DNA from 4 places in the Terribacillus sp. JSM ZJ617 genome. Region 1 is predicted to be linked to each of the others. Evidence: riboswitches for the same ligand, from Rfam matches in the RefSeq annotation. Region 1 holds a riboswitch; each other region holds the start of a gene.

Region 1 (4,291 bases):
AGGATAATATTACGAATGAACAAGACTTCTTCATGCGCCGTTTGGAGGAAGGAAAGGATCGCTTCAATGCGACGATGTATGTCGGAAGCAATGCTTTGTTCCGCCGAAGTGCATTAGAGGAAATCGGGGGTTTCGCAACGGGCGTCATAACCGAGGATATGGCAACAGGTATGCTTCTCCAGACAAATGGGCAAAAAACGGTCTTTGTGAATGAAGCATTAGCTGTTGGCTTATCCCCTGAAACGTACGCTGACCTTCTAAAGCAGCGCGACCGCTGGTGCCGAGGCAATATCCAAGTCATCCGAAAATGGAATCCGCTCACAATCAAAGGTTTGAGCTTCATGCAGCGCTTGCTGTACATGGATGGAATTCATTATTGGTTCTTCGGAATCTATAAGATGGTGTATTTACTGGCACCATTGCTGTTCCTGCTGTTCTCCATCTATAGTCTGCAAACCGATTTCTCGACTCTATTGCTGTTCTGGCTGCCGGCGTTCCTATCGTCACAGCTCGCGTTCCGCCGCATGGCAGATAACAAACGGACGACGATTTGGAGTCACATTTATGAGGTGGCACTCGCCCCTTACATGGCTGTATCTGTTCTAACGGAACTATTCTTCCGAAAATCGATCAAATTCAATGTTACCCGCAAAGGAATAGTGAATAATCGCCGGCATTTTCTCTGGCGGACAAGCACACCATATGTAGTTCTGCTTGCGATGAGCATTGCTAGTATGATTATGATCGGAATAGATTTGTTTACCCCTATACAGATTTACGATAATGTCGAAATGCTCTATATCAATATTTTCTGGGTGCTATACAATGCTGTCGCACTTGTCATGGCTTTGATCATTTCGGTGGAACGGCCGCGCTTCCGAGAAGCAGAGCGCTTTGATGTGACGCTGGAAGCAGAGCTTGTGAATAGTCTTGATGAGAAGAAGCATTCCATACGAATCATTGACTTAAGCGAATATGGCGCAAGGCTGGAACTGCCTGATGCAAAAGCAGCCCATCTGCTGTCAGCCGGAAGTCCGCTGACGCTTTCCTCAGGTCCGCTACAAGGCTTGAAGCTTCACAAGCATTGGGTTTCCCAGCAAGGAAAAAGCTATTATGCAGGCGTATCCTTCCAGGATGTCACGCAGGAACAGTACCGTGCCCTTATCAAACTCCTGTTCGTCGATGCACCAGACATATATACTAGCAGGGAATATGTAAATTCAACACTATTGCATGCAGTTTCCCGCTTCTTCCGTCAAACACAAGCCGAACCAAAACAATCCGAGCGGCAAAGCATCAGGGAAACAATCTCGGTTCCTGGCGTCCTCTATTTTGCAGATACTGGTAAAATAGAAACCACGCTTATTGATTACAGTCTGAGCGGATGCCAAATCGAACTGAAGAAGCCGATTAAACCAGGTCAAGTACTGCGTCTGCACGCCAATCACAACAGCTTCCGCGAAAGTGATGTACGTGTCCAATGGGTGCAAAAACGCGGACGAAAATATTTAGCAGGTTTGCGATTCCTGACAGAGACAGCTGAATCGAATACTGGGTAAATAAATATGGACATCTATACAATAAATGATATATTATGACAATAGAAAATGAAGCTTCGACTCTTTATCTGTATGTGGGCACTTGGGTAAAGAAGAGCTACTAGTGCAACCGCCATTTTATTGGCGGTTGTTTTTTATTTTGAATAAGAAAGTAGGTTTTACATGCAACTCCGGATCTTGTTGACATTTCTTTTATGTAGTTTTATGGCATTATCCTTTACAGCATCGTCCTCTATTCCTTTGACCGATGGTTTAATTCTGCTTTTAGCCATTTTTTCCATCCACGCCGGAAGCTTTGCCAAACAATTTATCACGTTGCTTTTGCTTAGTCTTTCTTTTGGTTTCTTTCTACTTTTCTATGCATTATTCACGCATGCATCTTTGACAGAACAGGTTTATTATTTGCTTCGCCATATTCTCGTAACTGTTAGCATGGTTTTAATTTGGCTTACCTATGGGATAACATCACGCTATCGTAACGAAAATATAGCATTAAAAGAGAAGATTCAAGCACTTGAAAAATATGCTGGTTCTTCCCAATTACTAACTTTGACTGAATTTAAGAGTCGTGTGAAGTTGATTTCGACCGGGACGAGACGACGTAATGAACAAAATTATTATGTTTTTGCTTCCATCGTTACTCCTGATAAAGTCCTGGAAACAACAAGCTCTATTTCCCACATTGTAAGTGAGGGAATTTTAAGCTCGATACGCGCTGAATTCGACTTAGTCACACAAGTAAAAGAAGAGCAATTCCTTATCTTCCTTCAGAACACCAATGAAGCAGGATGTCAAATCGTAATTGACAGATTGATGGGTAAACTTCGGAATCAATTTAATCTAATTGATCCTCCTCTCATATGTGAAACTGTACTGGAGGAAGAGATAGAGTCTATCTTAGAGATAACCCAGCCATTCAAAGGAGCAGCAGGATGAAGATTATTCTAGTAGCAGTTATGGCCTTTTTCTGGATTCTGCTCATCTATTATTCCATTCTTACAATCGCTGGCGTTTTACAGCGATTGAAAAGGAAAGAAGAAATTACATTACCTTCCTATCCCTCTATCGCTGTTTTAATTCCTGCACATAATGAAGGAGTCGTGATAAAGCAGACTTTAGAAGCCATGATCCGACTAAAATACCCAGGAGCATTGGATGTCTATGTTTTGGATGATTCCTCTACAGATGACACAGCGGAGATCATTCTAAAATTCAGCAGCACTTTCTCCCGTATACATTATTTAAAAGTCCCTCCTGGGTCTCCGAAAGGAAAATCAAGGGTACTTAATTATGGGTTATCTGTAACGACATCTGATTATTTCATTGTCTTTGATGCAGATAATCAGCCCGCTGAAGACAGTGTGATGGAATTGATTCACACTGCAGAACGTACTCCTGACGCTGGAGGAGCAGTGGGTTATGTTAAGACTATCAATGCAGACCGAAACGTATTGACTAGAATGATCTCGATCGAATTTCAGGTCTTTCAGCTATTAATGCAAAGTGGTCGATGGAAGATGTTTAAAACAGGTTCCCTGGCAGGAACGAACATGCTGCTTCGAAGAAGTGTTCTGCAGGAAGCTGGGGGGTATGACCTGTATGCTCTTGCCGAGGATGCAGAACTTACTGTCAGGCTGACGGCTTTAGGGTGGAAATTACCTGTTGTTCACCACTCTAGAACATGGGAACAGGAACCAGAGAAAATCAGTATCTTTGTCAGACAGCGTACAAGATGGCTGACAGGTAATATCTATCTATTGGAGAAATCGTTTCATGAATGGAGTTATTGGAAAGGAAAGACGTTTGTCCATAGCTTCCAGCATGTTTTGACTTATTTATTATTTGTATTAATGCTGCTATTTTCAAATACATGGTTCATTCTAAGCTTACTAGGTGTCAACCTGCCCGATTTTGAATCTCCTTTGCTGTTGTTCTGGTTTATGAGCTATGTAGTTTATACTGCTCAGGTCGTCAGTGCAATGGTGCTTGAAAGGACTATTACCCCCTTTAATGTACTTATCGGCTTAATCATGTATTTCACTTATGCTCAGATCTTCCTGTTACTGCTTTTACGGAGTGGACTTTCTTATATATGGAGCCGGCTGACTAAGCAAACAATTAAGTGGGATAAAACAGAAAGGTTTAAGGATGATGCAGCATAAAAGTTATGTTGCTAAAATACTTTTGCTGCTGATTTGTAGCCTTCTTTTGTTTTTAAATTTCTCTTCTTCTGTTGACCAGGAAACAGTTACTAGTACCGTCAAACAACAATACAAGAACAAAGAAGGTTTCATTGCTAGCTATGGAGATGGAGAACGCGACACTAGTCCTATCCTTCTTGAAAGCCTCGGGCAATACATGGAATATTTACTCATAGTCGGAGATAGCCAAGAATTTGAGGAGCAGTTTCTCCTGCTTCAATCTAACTTCACAGTCAATACCGATGAGGGCATTTTTCTAAAGTGGCAGCTTGAAGAAGATGTAACTGCAAATGCTTCAGTAGACGATTACCGGATAATAAGAACACTGCTAAGAGGGGGAGAACAGTTTCATAATTCCTCTTACACTAATTTTGCAGGACAGATATGGGATACAATGAATAAAACACAAACTGTTAATGGTTTAATCGTTGATTTCTATGATTGGTCATCACAACAAAGAACATCCGAGATTCATCTCAGTTATATAGATTATGATGTGCTGGAGAAGCTGCAAGCTTCCAAATTACCTAG
Region 2 (4,291 bases), on a different contig from region 1:
AGAGGATATCATTACCTACCGCTTATGTGCAACTTTTCTCGTGCATAAGCAGCATGCTACGTATCATGAAGAAGAAGTGCATACACATATAGCCCGTATGCGTGATGGGCAGATCATTCATAATGAGCGGGTAGAGGATGCTGTCCAGCCTCATGTCCAGGGACTTGTCGTTTATGAAAGCAATGATCAGGATTTTGACCGGCAATTCACCTACGACAGACGAGCGGCGGTTCAGTATGCCGAGCGATGGTGGAATGATTATAACCCTGCCTATAAGAAATTTGAAGTAGACTGTACAAATTACATTTCACAGTGCCTTCGGGCGGGCGGAGCACCAATGCGGGGAGAACCGGACCGGAATTCGGGATGGTGGTTCAATGGGGAAAATTGGAGCTATAGTTTCACAGTGGCGAATGCTTTGCGGTGGTATTTGAGCGGATCAAAACAAGGGTTACGAGGCAAGGAAGTAGCCGATGCAAGACTGCTGCGGCCTGGGGATGTGATTTGCTATGATTTTGAGGGCGATGGCAATTTCAACCATAATACGATAGTGGTAGCCCGGAATGCACAAGGAGAGCCTTTGGTCAATGCACACACCGCCAACAGCAGAATGCGTCATTGGGCTTACGTTGATTCACCGGCATATACAAAGAACGTTGTATATAAATTTTTCCAGATTGGGCTATGATCTCTGCTATGCTATACTGGTAAGGTTGAAAGTAGAAAAGCAGAGGTGAAAGTATATGCCAAGACATATCGTACTATTCCAGCCAGAAATTCCAGCTAATACAGGGAACATTGCTCGTACCTGCCTTGCGACAGATACGGCTTTGCATCTGATTCGTCCGCTTGGTTTCTCGACGGATGACAAAATGCTGAGAAGGTCAGGATTGGATTATTGGCATGACGTGGATATCCATTACTACGATAGTATAGAAGAGTTATATGAAAAATTTCCGGAAGGTGTCTTTTATTATATAGAGAACTTCGGTACCAAGTATTATTCAGATTATGATTTCAGTAACACAGATCAAGATCTGCTATTCGTTTTCGGACGGGAGTCGACTGGCATTCCAAAGGATTTGCTAGTAGGAAAAGAGGAGCTATGCCTTCGTATTCATATGACAGATAAAGTTCGATCTTTGAATCTGTCTAATACTGCTGCAATTATCATTTATGAAGCTCTTCGTCAGCAGGGCTTCGATGGGTTATCCTAAACTGCACCTTGTGTGCAGTTTATTTTTTATAGTTGTTTAGACATGGATAAAAGGGGGCAAATATAGTACTTTAACCTGTTTTATTTGGTAGCATTATACTAATGTCACTTATATCCGGTGGATTTACTGAGGTAACGAGGTATAATGGAGTGCATGAATAATATGAGAGATTACACGCTATTGCTTCGGACATTTGGGGATAAGCTTCGATATCTGAGAAAAAAACAGATGCTGACACAGGAGGAATTGGCTGGCATGGCGGGTTTTAATCGATCGTACTACTCCGATATTGAAAACGGCAAGCGAAATATTTCTTTTGTGGGCATCAGTAAGTTGGCAATAGCACTGAATGTGGAAATGGTGGACCTTCTGCCAACAAAAGAGGACTATTATAAGCTGCTTGATTTGTCAGCAGAATACAACCAGGAAACAATTACATACATATACGGCAGCACTGTTGAAAGGCAGTTACGCAAAACTTGAGGGGCTAAGGAATGAGATTCTATGCCAGCCAGTTGCGAAAATGGATTCTCAGGCTGCCAGATCTGGCAGCTTTTTTTTGAAAAAGGAGAATGAAATTGATCTTAAAACGTAAACGCATCCAAGATATACTACTAGGTGATTTTTTGGGCAGTGACATTGTCCTGGCAGACAAGACAAAACTGGATAAAGGGACAGTCATTACTGCAGCATTACTGGAACAGCTGAAGCATAACAGAGTACCGTCCGTCATCGTGGAAACAGCGGAAGAAGAGACTTCTGATCCATTTAGCAAGACAGATCGTCTTCAGCAGATGATTCTGCAGCTACAGGAGAAAGAAATGGATCATCAAGCAACATATAAACGAAGTATGGAAAAGCATTTTTACACAAATTTATCTTATATCGCTTTTGAATATCGCTATGGAAAATTGCTTTATGAGGAAGAAAGCATCCGTTTCTTGAAGGACCTATACATCAAAAGCCTGAAGACGATGGGAAGAAGCAGTCTTTGGCATATGCTTGAGCAAAGAGATCCGTACGCTTTCATCCATTCCATGGACGTTTTTGTGATCGGCACGATGCTCGCTTATCATATGAATGTCGTGCAGCTGGAACTTTGTGCAACAGGATATTTATTTCACGATATCGGCAAGCTTGATATACCTCGTGAAATTCTTGATAAAACAACGTCACTGACAAAAGAGGAATATGAGATTGTACAAACACATACGGTCAAAGGAGAGACACTCCTGCACCAGGCAGGTGAGCCTTTACTCGGCCGCTATGCGCGAAGTCATCACGAACGGCTGAATCGACAAGGCTATCCGGATGGTGCTTATTTGCCGGAACTAGGAGTGGATTTGCAAATATTAGCTGTCGTCGACACGTTTTCTGCTTTGACCCTTTCCCGCACTTATCGGGAAGTCCTTCCTGCAGCAGAAGCTATTCAGCTGATGCTGGAAATGTCGGAAGCATATCCAAAGAAAATAGTGAAGAAACTGGCCCAGCTGATGCATATATTCCCTAACGATAAAAAGACACTTCAGCTTGACGATGTCATGCTGGATAAATATACGAATGAGTCGTATATGGAAATAGGATGGAAGCAGAAGCCGTAAGCGTCGTTTATGGATTTGCTGGCATGATAGCCAAACCCTGGGCATACATTAAGGTAATCGCCTTTTGTTTAACAATGCCTGGGAGGTTAATGAATGATGAATATATTGGATAAGGTACAGCAGTATCGCCAGGAACAAGAGAAGCTCCACTGGGAAGGAACGCTCGCTGATTATCTGCGTTTGTTGAAAGACCGGCCTTATCTTGCTCAATCTGCACATTCCCGTGTATATAATATGATCAAGCATAAAGGCATTGAAGAAGAAGATGGTGTGAAAAACTATAGCTTCTTCAAGGATGCATTATTCGGTTTGGAAGAACCGCTTGAAAAGCTGGTAGAAGAATACTTCCATCCGGCAGCTCGGAGACTGGATGTACGCAAACGGATTCTCCTGCTCATGGGACCGGTAAGCGGAGGGAAATCCACGCTCGTCAGCCTGCTCAAACGAGGGCTGGAGGAATATACACTGACAGATGAGGGTGCAGTTTATGCCATAAAAGGCTGCCCGATGCATGAGGATCCGCTCCATCTTATTCCTGTTCATCTTCGCAAGGAATTCGAGGATGAATATGGTATCCGGATTGAGGGGAATCTTTCCCCATTAAACCTGATGCGTCTGGAAGAAGAGTATGATGGAAGAATAGAAGATGTCGTTGTTGAACGAATTTTCTTTTCCGAAGATAAACGATCAGGAATCGGTACATTCAGTCCTTCCGATCCAAAATCACAGGATATTGCCGACTTGACTGGTTCCATTGATTTCTCCACAATCGCGGAATATGGATCAGAATCGGATCCCAGGGCTTATCGCTTTGACGGAGAGCTCAACAAAGCTAATCGCGGCTTGATGGAATTTCAGGAAATGCTGAAATGCGACGAGAAGTTTCTTTGGCATTTGCTTTCATTGACGCAGGAAGGCAACTTCAAAGCCGGCCGCTTTGCGTTAATCAGTGCGGATGAGTTAATCGTGGCGCACACGAACGAATCAGAGTATCGTTCATTTATTTCCAATAAGAAGAATGAAGCATTGCATTCCCGGATGATCGTCATGCCGGTTCCTTATAATCTTAAGGTGGATGAAGAAGAGAAAATCTATCAGAAAATGATCTCGGAAAGTGATATTAAAGATGTCCATATCGCACCGCACACACTAAAGATTGCTGCGATGTTCACAATTCTTACGAGATTGAAAGAATCGAACCAAGGCGGTATCAGCTTGCTGAAGAAAATGCATCTTTATAATGGGAAGCAGCTGGAAGGATTCAGCGACGCAGATATCCAGGAACTGAAAAAAGAACACAGCGATGAAGGGATGAGCGGCATTGATCCGCGCTATGTGATCAACCGAATTTCCAGTACGATCATCAAAAAGGAAATGCGTTCGATCAGTGCATTGGATGTACTCCGTTCCTTGAAGGATGGGCTTAGCAGTCATGCATCCATATCGAAAGAAGACCGCGAACGTTACTTGAAT
Region 3 (4,291 bases), on a different contig from region 1:
CGGGATTGGAGGCAAATTGTATTACTACTTCCTGATTCATACTCCAAAACTCTGAGAAGTTATCCCGAATATCATTTACGTTCGTCAAATAATCCTTATTGTGGATGAGTGATTCCAATTGATCTAAAGTTGAGAAGATATCCTCGGATTTCTCTTCCATTCCATCAGCGAAATCCTGTTCGCCAGTGATGAGAAAACCTCTTTCATCATTCGATAGGCCAGCTAACCTATATTGGACATGCTTGATTTTGTTTTGAAACTCCATTTTATCCTTTAGGATATCATTCTTCTTTGTAATGGAAGAATTGATGAAAATGGATGAAACTCCAATTAGTAATAAGGAAAATATTAAAATTGAAATTATACCAAGAAGTTTTGTTTTGATTTTCACGATTAAATTCCTTTCTAATAAAAAAAGCTCTACATATTAATTAGCTGCTCAAAACTATTAAGGCTCCCAAACCAAGATATTCCTTTCTGATTAATTAATATGCACGGTATATATATCGACCAGCCTAGGGAATCTTAAAGGCTTTTACGAGATATAACAAGAGAGCTAGGTGTTTCAGTTCAATTAAAAAGCTACAGATTAATCTGTAGCTCACTAAAGTTGTTAAATAACTGCCTCTTTCATGTCGATTAGCGTCAATAATGATCGTTCTCATTAACAGCCTGTTTACAATGAATTGACCTCTTCTTAACAGTCCTCTGGTATCTTACTTATGTACCTTAATTTTTTAAAGGGAGAGGTTTCAATGCTTAAAAAATGGATGGTAGCATTGGGAATGGTTTCAGTTCTTATGTTGGCGGCATGTAATGATGGTGACGATGAAGATCCAGCTGATGATGAGCAAATGGAGGAACAAGAGCAGGACCAAGATCAAGAGCAAGATACTGATGATAGAGAAGAAGATACAGATCAATCTGAATAATATATAGTGGCTGAAAGGCGTTCCTTTGTGGTTCGCCTTTTTTAAATTCAGTACTACATGACACCCATTTAGAATTAAAGTGGTGCACTATAAAAACATTCTTTTATTAGTGAAAGTATGAGTGGTAGGAATAAGACATATAGGCAGTTACTAAGTGTACAGCTTTACAAGAGGCAAAGCTCAATTTTTTCTGTTTTGATAAAAGCTAATCGAGTAGTACCCAGCCAATTGAGATTGAGAAACAGAGGTGAGATTTTTTGGTTAACAATTATATTTGGAATGTTGATTAAATGTTTGTATGAGGACTCTCTTATTCTTTTGAACTAGCTGGAACGATGCTATATCGTGAACATCTTTAAACATTTAACAATTTCTATTTAAATTGTCTGTAGTTGACCGATATAAGGGAGGCAGGTGGTTTTAATGTATAGTAAATTAGACCTGTGACAGCATCCGTGAAATGGTGGTTGATGAATTAATACACCTATAAATAGAAGAAGCAGTTATAATTAGACAAGAAAATATGAGTAATTTATAATGCGAAAGGGAACGTGAAGTTATGGCGGGGTGTATTTAGAACTATAAATCAAAATTATTAGGCAAACTTATCGAAAGATAGGGACGCAAAGCTACGAGTCTAATATCCGTATGGATGATGATAGTCGGGTTGCCAAGTATGAAATTATATCATTGGCTATCCTTGTCTATATTAGGATAGCTTTTTTTCACACTTAAGCGGTAATTATAGTTTTATCAGGCATATAGAAAAAGGAGCGAACGAAATGATAGTAGTAGATAAAAAGAAGTATAAGATGGCGATTGATGAAAATGCCAAAGAAGTACATGTCCAGGTACATGGATTAATGAGGGAGGAAGATGCAGAAGGATATATGGTCGATTTGCAGGATACAATCAATAAAGTATCTAGAAAAGATTATACTTTTGTTGTCGATGGAACTCATCAAACGCCTGTACCTTCGAAGGTTGTACCGCAGTTGGAACAAACAATGCAATTCTATTCTACTTTAGGTTTTAAAGATACAATTGTAATAAAACCTTCTTCTAAAATTGCTCAAGTGCAAATTAGGAATGCCCTTGAAAGAATTGAATTCACGGGAAGGTTTATGGATAAAGTAAATCATTCTATGTAACATCCGGTTCGCCAAATTTGCAGTTAAAAGGGAGATTAAAACATGCAAGCAACACAGGAATTGTATACATATGAAATTTTAACAAAGAATCAAACAGAAATGATTCAAAAAGCTGCCGAATGTCTCGCCCGTACATTTATTGGTGTAGATGTTGCAGGGAAATGGGTTCAGGAACCGATGGTTGGACAATTAAGTATAGCGTATGAAGATTTCTATGCTTTTACCAAGGATTATTTGGATTCAACTGTAGACCAAGGATATTGTGCAGTCGCTCTAGACAGTGATAATCATGTTGTAGGTGTCCTTGCCGGAGATACCAATGCACCCGAAATTATTGGAGAGGATGTATTCGAAGGTTCTTTCTATGATATGAATGTTATTCTTCACGTACTGGAAGACGTAGATAAACGCTTTATCGAAGATTATAAAAGACGTAGCGGAAAAGATATTTCCAATGGGGATATGTTGCACCTATTTATGTTGGGCGTGATAGCCGAACAAGAGCGTCATGAAGTAATTAAGCAATTAGGAAATAGGTTGATTACAAAAGCAGCGAAGCAGGGGCTGAAGGCAGTAGTGGGCGAAGCGACAAACCCTAAATCGATTCGTGTGATGGAAAAATATCACGACATGAAAAAATACCAAGATATCGAAGGTAATCATATTGTTCATATGTATAAAGACAATAGCAAACTGCAAGCCATTCCTTCGAATGTAGCTGATGGAACATACATTATTATAAGAGAACTATAAAAATATAATTCTGATTGAAACAGAAAGTAGGAGTTTAATTTATCATGGAATTTTACTTGATAGGAATAATAGTCATTCTATTGATAGCTTTAGGTTATTTTGCTTACCAATATGTTGCACTGAAACGTCGTGCACAATTAAACACTTTAGGCAGTGGCGATGAAATTATTTTGAATCGCGTTGGGAATGAGCAGCAGCTTGAGAACTGCAGCCATATAGAAAAGGAACTACTGTCGTTATCAAAAGATGTGAATGAAAAAGGCGTAAATCTTGCGGAAACAGGTGAATATGCTTCTGAACAAGCTGATATTGTGAGAGCAGCAATTGACGAGGTAGGCAGAGGATTAGAGAAACAATTAGTAGCCACAGAAGAAAGTGCTGCCTCCATGGAAGAAATGACACAAGCGATAGAAAATTTATCAGTTAGATCTAATCAGATTTCAGAACAATCCATTACTACGCTAGAATTGACGCAGCAAGGAAATGAGAAACTAAAAGATTCCTTGGTAAAGATGGATCAATTTAATCAAACAGTTAATACAACCTCTAATGCAATAAACAAACTTGGAGAAAAATCTTATGAAATCAGCAGTATTGTTAAGGTGATTACAGAGATCTCTGAACAAATTAATCTGCTGGCGCTGAATGCAGCGATAGAAGCTGCTCGAGCAGGCGAAAATGGTAAAGGATTTGCTGTTGTTGCAGATGAGGTAAGAAAATTAGCGGAACAAACTCGCCAATCTACTTCAGAAGTATCACATATCGTGAAAAATATACAAGAAGAAACAGCTATAGTGGTTAAGTCAATGAACCAGGGGACCGAAGAATTTAAAGATACGAATGCAGACATTTTAGAGGTTGGAAATATGTTCGAAAAGATACTATCTACTACAAAAATTATTGCTGAAAACAACGAGAACTCTTCTGCAAACACAGAAGAATTATCTACTGCTTCACAACAGATCATGACAACAATCGTTGAGATTGCATCTATCTCACGAGAATCGGTGGAGATGTTTGAGGAACTAATTGAGATTAATGATGAGGAACTTCATACGATACAAAACCTTGTTGAGAAAGCAAGAAATCTTATAAACCACAAAAACGTAGTAGGCGAACTACTAAAAGAGAATGATGATGTTAAAGCAAAGGAAGTAAAAGCGAGTTAAAATGCCAGAATAAAAGGTCAAGGTAGCAGTTTGACTATTCGCCTTACCGAATGAAAATATTTGGCTTCTCCATAATTTATCTAATATGGGATGATCCCCTTTTAGTAAACAGATTAAAGAGAGCATTCTGATCTGTTTAAAGGAGGGGATCTTTTTCTTATGAGAAAATTACTTGCGCTTGTCTTAATTTGTTCTTATAGCTAACATTCCCCCTTTCTACCTAAAACATAAAATTGCAATCAGTAATTTCTATAAATATTTAGACATTAGGAGGTAAAATAATGAA
Region 4 (4,291 bases), on a different contig from region 1:
GAAGATCGAAAATATTGCTCCTGAAGCAAACTTCACAATAAATCCAAACCCCGCCACTCGTATCGATTCAGTTAAATTCACTGATAAGTCGTCTGATGCAGAAAATGATAAGCTTACGTATCTCTATGAGTATCGTATAAAAGGAACAGAACAATGGACTAAGATGAGTACAGAAGCAAATCCTGCGTTCACTTTTAAAAGCGTTGACGAATACGAAGTAAGGTTAACTGTGACAGATGAACATGGCGCTAAGGATAGCGAAACTGAGACTGTTACAATTAAGAACAATCTTCCGGAATTAACAGTTACTTATACTCCATCAACAGTGTATGAAGGAGATAAAGTATCTATATGCTTGAAGCCTACCGACAAAGATAATGATCCATTAGACATCGAATTGAAGATGAAAAAAGGAAATGGAACTCTAGAATCTGTACTTCAAGAGAATGATATGAAGAGCGGTCAAAGCTCATGTTATACAATCGATAAGGTAGAAAAAGATGACTATACCTTTATTGGCATTGTAGATGATGGTTTTGACAAAGTGGAAGTTCCAGTTGTAATTGTAGTAAAAGCCTTAACTCTGGAAGGATTTGTAGAGCACACGGACAAATGGAATGAAATTCATCAGGAACTGGGCAACAAGCCTGAAGATTTCTATTCTGGTGAAGCATTCGTACTAAAAGCGAATACATCACCTTATCCTGTCACAAACATTGAGTCTAGGTTTAAAGGCTACCAGGAGAATAGCAGCCTATTCAGAAAAACTGTTAAAATGCAAATGGATACAGATACTGTAGCTAGCGGCGAATTGTATGAAGAAAACTTCTTGAAAGGATCTACAGCCTTGAGAGAAGGAGAAGCTACATTCGAATTTGTTGTTACCTATGCTAATGGTGTTGTAAAGACTGATACAGTTACAGTAAATATCATAGGAGACGTATATGATGTTCTGAAATTCCATAAAAGCTTCTAACTAGCAGCATTTCTACCATTTTAGGAGCGTTAAAAGTGCAAACCCGCTATTGTTTAATGTAATGGCGGGTTTCTTCTCTGAAAAAATATTGAATCTTTAGTACTAGTTATTCGTATACAAAGGGCAACATCCTACCACTTACAAAGGAGCTAGAAAACATGAGTGATATCCCGTTCACTAAACAAGAACTAATTGATGTAATTGCTTCTGCAGATGATACTATTGACAGCAGTGTTGTAGTGACTAAGGATGGCCAAGTCTTGGTTGTGTCACTTGATGAAGCGCAAGCGAACCCAGAAAATTATGCAGTGCGACATGAGACATTTGACGCTGGCAACGATTTCTTAGGCTCTAATGCAAGTGAAGATCCTGTTCATATCGAGAGGACTTTTTCAAGCCTAGTGTACGCTTGGGAGAAGCATAAAGCAACAGGACAATCATCTGTCTACGCTGATTGAATTTATATCAAATGGACTCTGCACCGTTTTGGTGTAGAGTCCATTTTGTTTCTGATTATTACCAATAAACAAATTAATAACTTCTGTTGCTTAGGAAAGTCAATAACAAATTGTACTATTTAACAATCAACCAGAACTTTATTTTCTATCTTTTGGAATAAAACTGTGATAAAATTACTACAAGTTGTAGATTAACACAAAAATATTCCTTTTAAGAAACCGGATGTAACTTATAGTCTGTAGAAGTACTTTTATGGGTATACTATCATTTGCTTATGGAAGAACTTGAAAAGGCGCTATATAAAGGCTTAGGCATTATTGTGAAGCAATTAAGGATACAAAAAGGCTTGTCTCAAGAAGAACTTGGAGCAATGTGTGGATTACATCGTACATATGTCAGTGACATAGAGCGCGGCCGGAGAAATGTTTCACTACTAAACATATATAGATTATCTGTTGCACTGGGCGTTCATATGTCGGAACTGCTGCGTTACAGGGTACTTACCGACGATAAGGATTTATAGGGAGCGAAGAAAGGTTGATGTATATGGGCACTTATGCAACCTGGAGCTACTAGTGCAACCGACCTTCTCTTTAGCTAAAAGAAGGTTATTTTTTTTTCAAAATTAAATTATGAAATCTTACAACGGTGCTATTAATTATGTATTACGATTAAATAAATCATATTAGGGGAATTAAAACATTTTAAAGGGAAGGTGTTCTCGTAATGTTAATTGGAGCAAATAAGCAAACCAGACTTCTGTATAAACGTACATACTTTATGTTAAATAAAGAGGAATATGTTGAATTAGTAACTTTGTCTAGCGAGATTAGAGATTCTGAACAAGATATATTAGAAGGTATGAAAGTTTATAAAACTGATTCAAGAGAACTTAAAATTAACGAATTGAATTCAAAAGTAAGTGAGTCACTAACAACAGAAAAAGTAATTGAACACGTTATCGAATTGGATCAAATTCAATTTGATGATTTAGCAAATAACAACTCTGATCTGTTTAATTATGGATTGAACTAACAATTATATCTCTGTTATAATTCAGCTATAAGATATTATCTTAATTTTTATTGCAATCGTATTGCGATTAGCTGTGTTTACAAATTAGAAAAGAGCCTTTGGGCTTGGTTTTTACATTAAAAAACCAAACCCAAAGGCTTTTTTTTATGCCTTTTAGGGGGTGATTCATGAGTTCATGTATTAATAACTAATATTAAGAGAGGATGCTTGTAATGAAAAAATGGGGCGAAAATGATGATATTTTCGTAATTACGGTGTTTATCAATCAAAGTATGAATGAAATTAAGAGGGGTTTAGCCGGTGTAAGCTATGATCAGCGAACTAAGAGTTATTTTGTGCAGGCTGATGATATAAGTTTTGAGATTTGTCCTTTCAACTCACAACCTAAGAATGGACTATCCGCGATTAGAGTGTACTCAAATGCGAGTGCTGAAGCAACTTCATATATATTTGATATGGTTCTAGGCTGGGCATCTCCTATAGTAACAGGTGTTGAATTACAGTATAAGGACCAAGACAAAGTAGATAGAATGTTGCGTGAGTTAGAGAAAAGCAATAAACACAAGACAATTGATCCAAGAGGTATGTTCTGTAAAGATGGAGCATATTTCGTAGTCGGTTTAAATCAAATGTTGATACAAAAAAGAGCCATTCCAGGAAAAAAACTCAAGGTATATGAAACCCTACAGCTCATAGAAGATTTAGGGAAACAGCTAGATATCAACGATGATTTGAGTCTGCTGACAATCTTGGATCAGAGTTATGCTTAAAAAATAGATTAGAGGCGGCTTTAAGAAAATTTTCTTAAGGCTATTTTTTATGGGAGGAAATTTAAGATGATTATAAAAAATTCAGAGTTACTTAATACAGGAGGCAGATGTATGGTGCTACACATTAGCGTAAGGGGCCATGCAGAGATAAAATCCATAACAATAAATGAAGAAGCAATTGTAGCTTGGAGTACACCTCAAGATCATATGATATTCGATTTAAATGATCTTATATGGGAGACAGACGATTGGATGGATTTACGTAATTATTTTGATGAAAAAACTTCAGCTGCAATACACCAGTTATGGAATGACAGTTGGAAATGGTATGACCACAAGAAAAACAAGAGTTTAGGAGATGAGATTTGATGGGAGACAAATTATATATCCTCGTGGACTTGCAGGATTTGGATGATCGTAGAGTATGCAGCTTGGAAGAAGCAAAGGATACTTTAATTAGTATTTGGAATAACTCTGAACCTGATAATGATGAAGACGAGGCGGAATTTGAAAATAACCTTAATGAGCACATAGCTAACATTAAAGCTGCTGATGCTGTGAAATTAGATGGCTACTTGCTTGGGATTGACCATTGTATTTGTAACAATGAAGAACAGTACCTGGAGTTAGTAAGGCAGAGGCAAGAAATGCTTCAGGAAGGAGTACTATAAATGAAAAAAATGACTGCAGCAGATATGATGCAAGAACTCGTTGAAAGCGGTATGTATATTCAGCTTAAAACAAAGAAGCGTCACCTCGAACAGATTAAAAATGTAGTTAAGGAAGAGTTGATAAATTCAGAAGTTAAAAGGCATGAATTTATAAAACAAGGTATGGTTGCAAAATTTGTACCTAAGCAAGTCAGTAAAATAGATACTGTTGCTCTTAATACTTATCTGAATGACTTAGGTTATTTGAAAGGTGTTGTTGAGCTTGATCACGCTCTTTTAAAAGACAACCTTTTTATGGCTGAACAATTAATGGATTATAAAGTTCCAGGCGATTGTACAGTCGTTCCTTATTTCAATAAGATAGGGAAGCAGCTACTTAA

Evidence for each region. A riboswitch is a leader RNA that binds a small molecule or an ion and turns the genes downstream of it on or off. The one in region 1 is predicted to bind cyclic di-GMP.
Region 2: another riboswitch for cyclic di-GMP. It lies ahead of ACH6C1_RS11940 (HD-GYP domain-containing protein); the one in region 1 lies ahead of ACH6C1_RS04105 (hypothetical protein).
Region 3: another riboswitch for cyclic di-GMP. It lies ahead of ACH6C1_RS15715 (hypothetical protein); the one in region 1 lies ahead of ACH6C1_RS04105 (hypothetical protein).
Region 4: another riboswitch for cyclic di-GMP. It lies ahead of ACH6C1_RS17510 (hypothetical protein); the one in region 1 lies ahead of ACH6C1_RS04105 (hypothetical protein).

The regions. Positions count from the first base shown of each region.
Region 1 is NZ_JBISEQ010000001.1:850,632-854,922, reverse strand. It holds gene ACH6C1_RS04110 (glycosyltransferase family 2 protein) at 1-1,559, shown strand, start outside; cyclic di-GMP riboswitch class II at 1,600-1,683, shown strand; gene ACH6C1_RS04105 (hypothetical protein) at 1,722-2,495, shown strand; gene ACH6C1_RS04100 (glycosyltransferase family 2 protein) at 2,492-3,721, shown strand; gene ACH6C1_RS04095 (hypothetical protein) at 3,708-4,291, shown strand, end outside.
Region 2 is NZ_JBISEQ010000003.1:81,620-85,910, forward strand. It holds gene ACH6C1_RS11925 (amidase domain-containing protein) at 1-688, shown strand, start outside; gene ACH6C1_RS11930 (tRNA (cytidine(34)-2'-O)-methyltransferase) at 744-1,217, shown strand; partial or broken gene ACH6C1_RS11935 (helix-turn-helix domain-containing protein) at 1,380-1,583, shown strand; cyclic di-GMP riboswitch class I at 1,655-1,740, shown strand; gene ACH6C1_RS11940 (HD-GYP domain-containing protein) at 1,790-2,818, shown strand; gene ACH6C1_RS11945 (PrkA family serine protein kinase) at 2,915-4,291, shown strand, end outside.
Region 3 is NZ_JBISEQ010000005.1:53,732-58,022, forward strand. It holds gene ACH6C1_RS15705 (methyl-accepting chemotaxis protein) at 1-391, opposite strand, end outside; gene ACH6C1_RS15710 (hypothetical protein) at 756-932, shown strand; cyclic di-GMP riboswitch class I at 1,521-1,607, shown strand; gene ACH6C1_RS15715 (hypothetical protein) at 1,715-2,083, shown strand; gene ACH6C1_RS15720 (hypothetical protein) at 2,126-2,836, shown strand; gene ACH6C1_RS15725 (methyl-accepting chemotaxis protein) at 2,881-4,005, shown strand; gene ACH6C1_RS15730 (pyridoxal phosphate-dependent decarboxylase family protein) at 4,287-4,291, shown strand, end outside.
Region 4 is NZ_JBISEQ010000006.1:185,283-189,573, reverse strand. It holds gene ACH6C1_RS17525 (PKD domain-containing protein) at 1-976, shown strand, start outside; gene ACH6C1_RS17520 (hypothetical protein) at 1,135-1,434, shown strand; gene ACH6C1_RS17515 (helix-turn-helix domain-containing protein) at 1,710-1,958, shown strand; cyclic di-GMP riboswitch class II at 1,949-2,031, shown strand; gene ACH6C1_RS17510 (hypothetical protein) at 2,162-2,470, shown strand; gene ACH6C1_RS17505 (hypothetical protein) at 2,683-3,240, shown strand; gene ACH6C1_RS17500 (hypothetical protein) at 3,307-3,609, shown strand; gene ACH6C1_RS17495 (hypothetical protein) at 3,609-3,911, shown strand; gene ACH6C1_RS17490 (hypothetical protein) at 3,912-4,291, shown strand, end outside.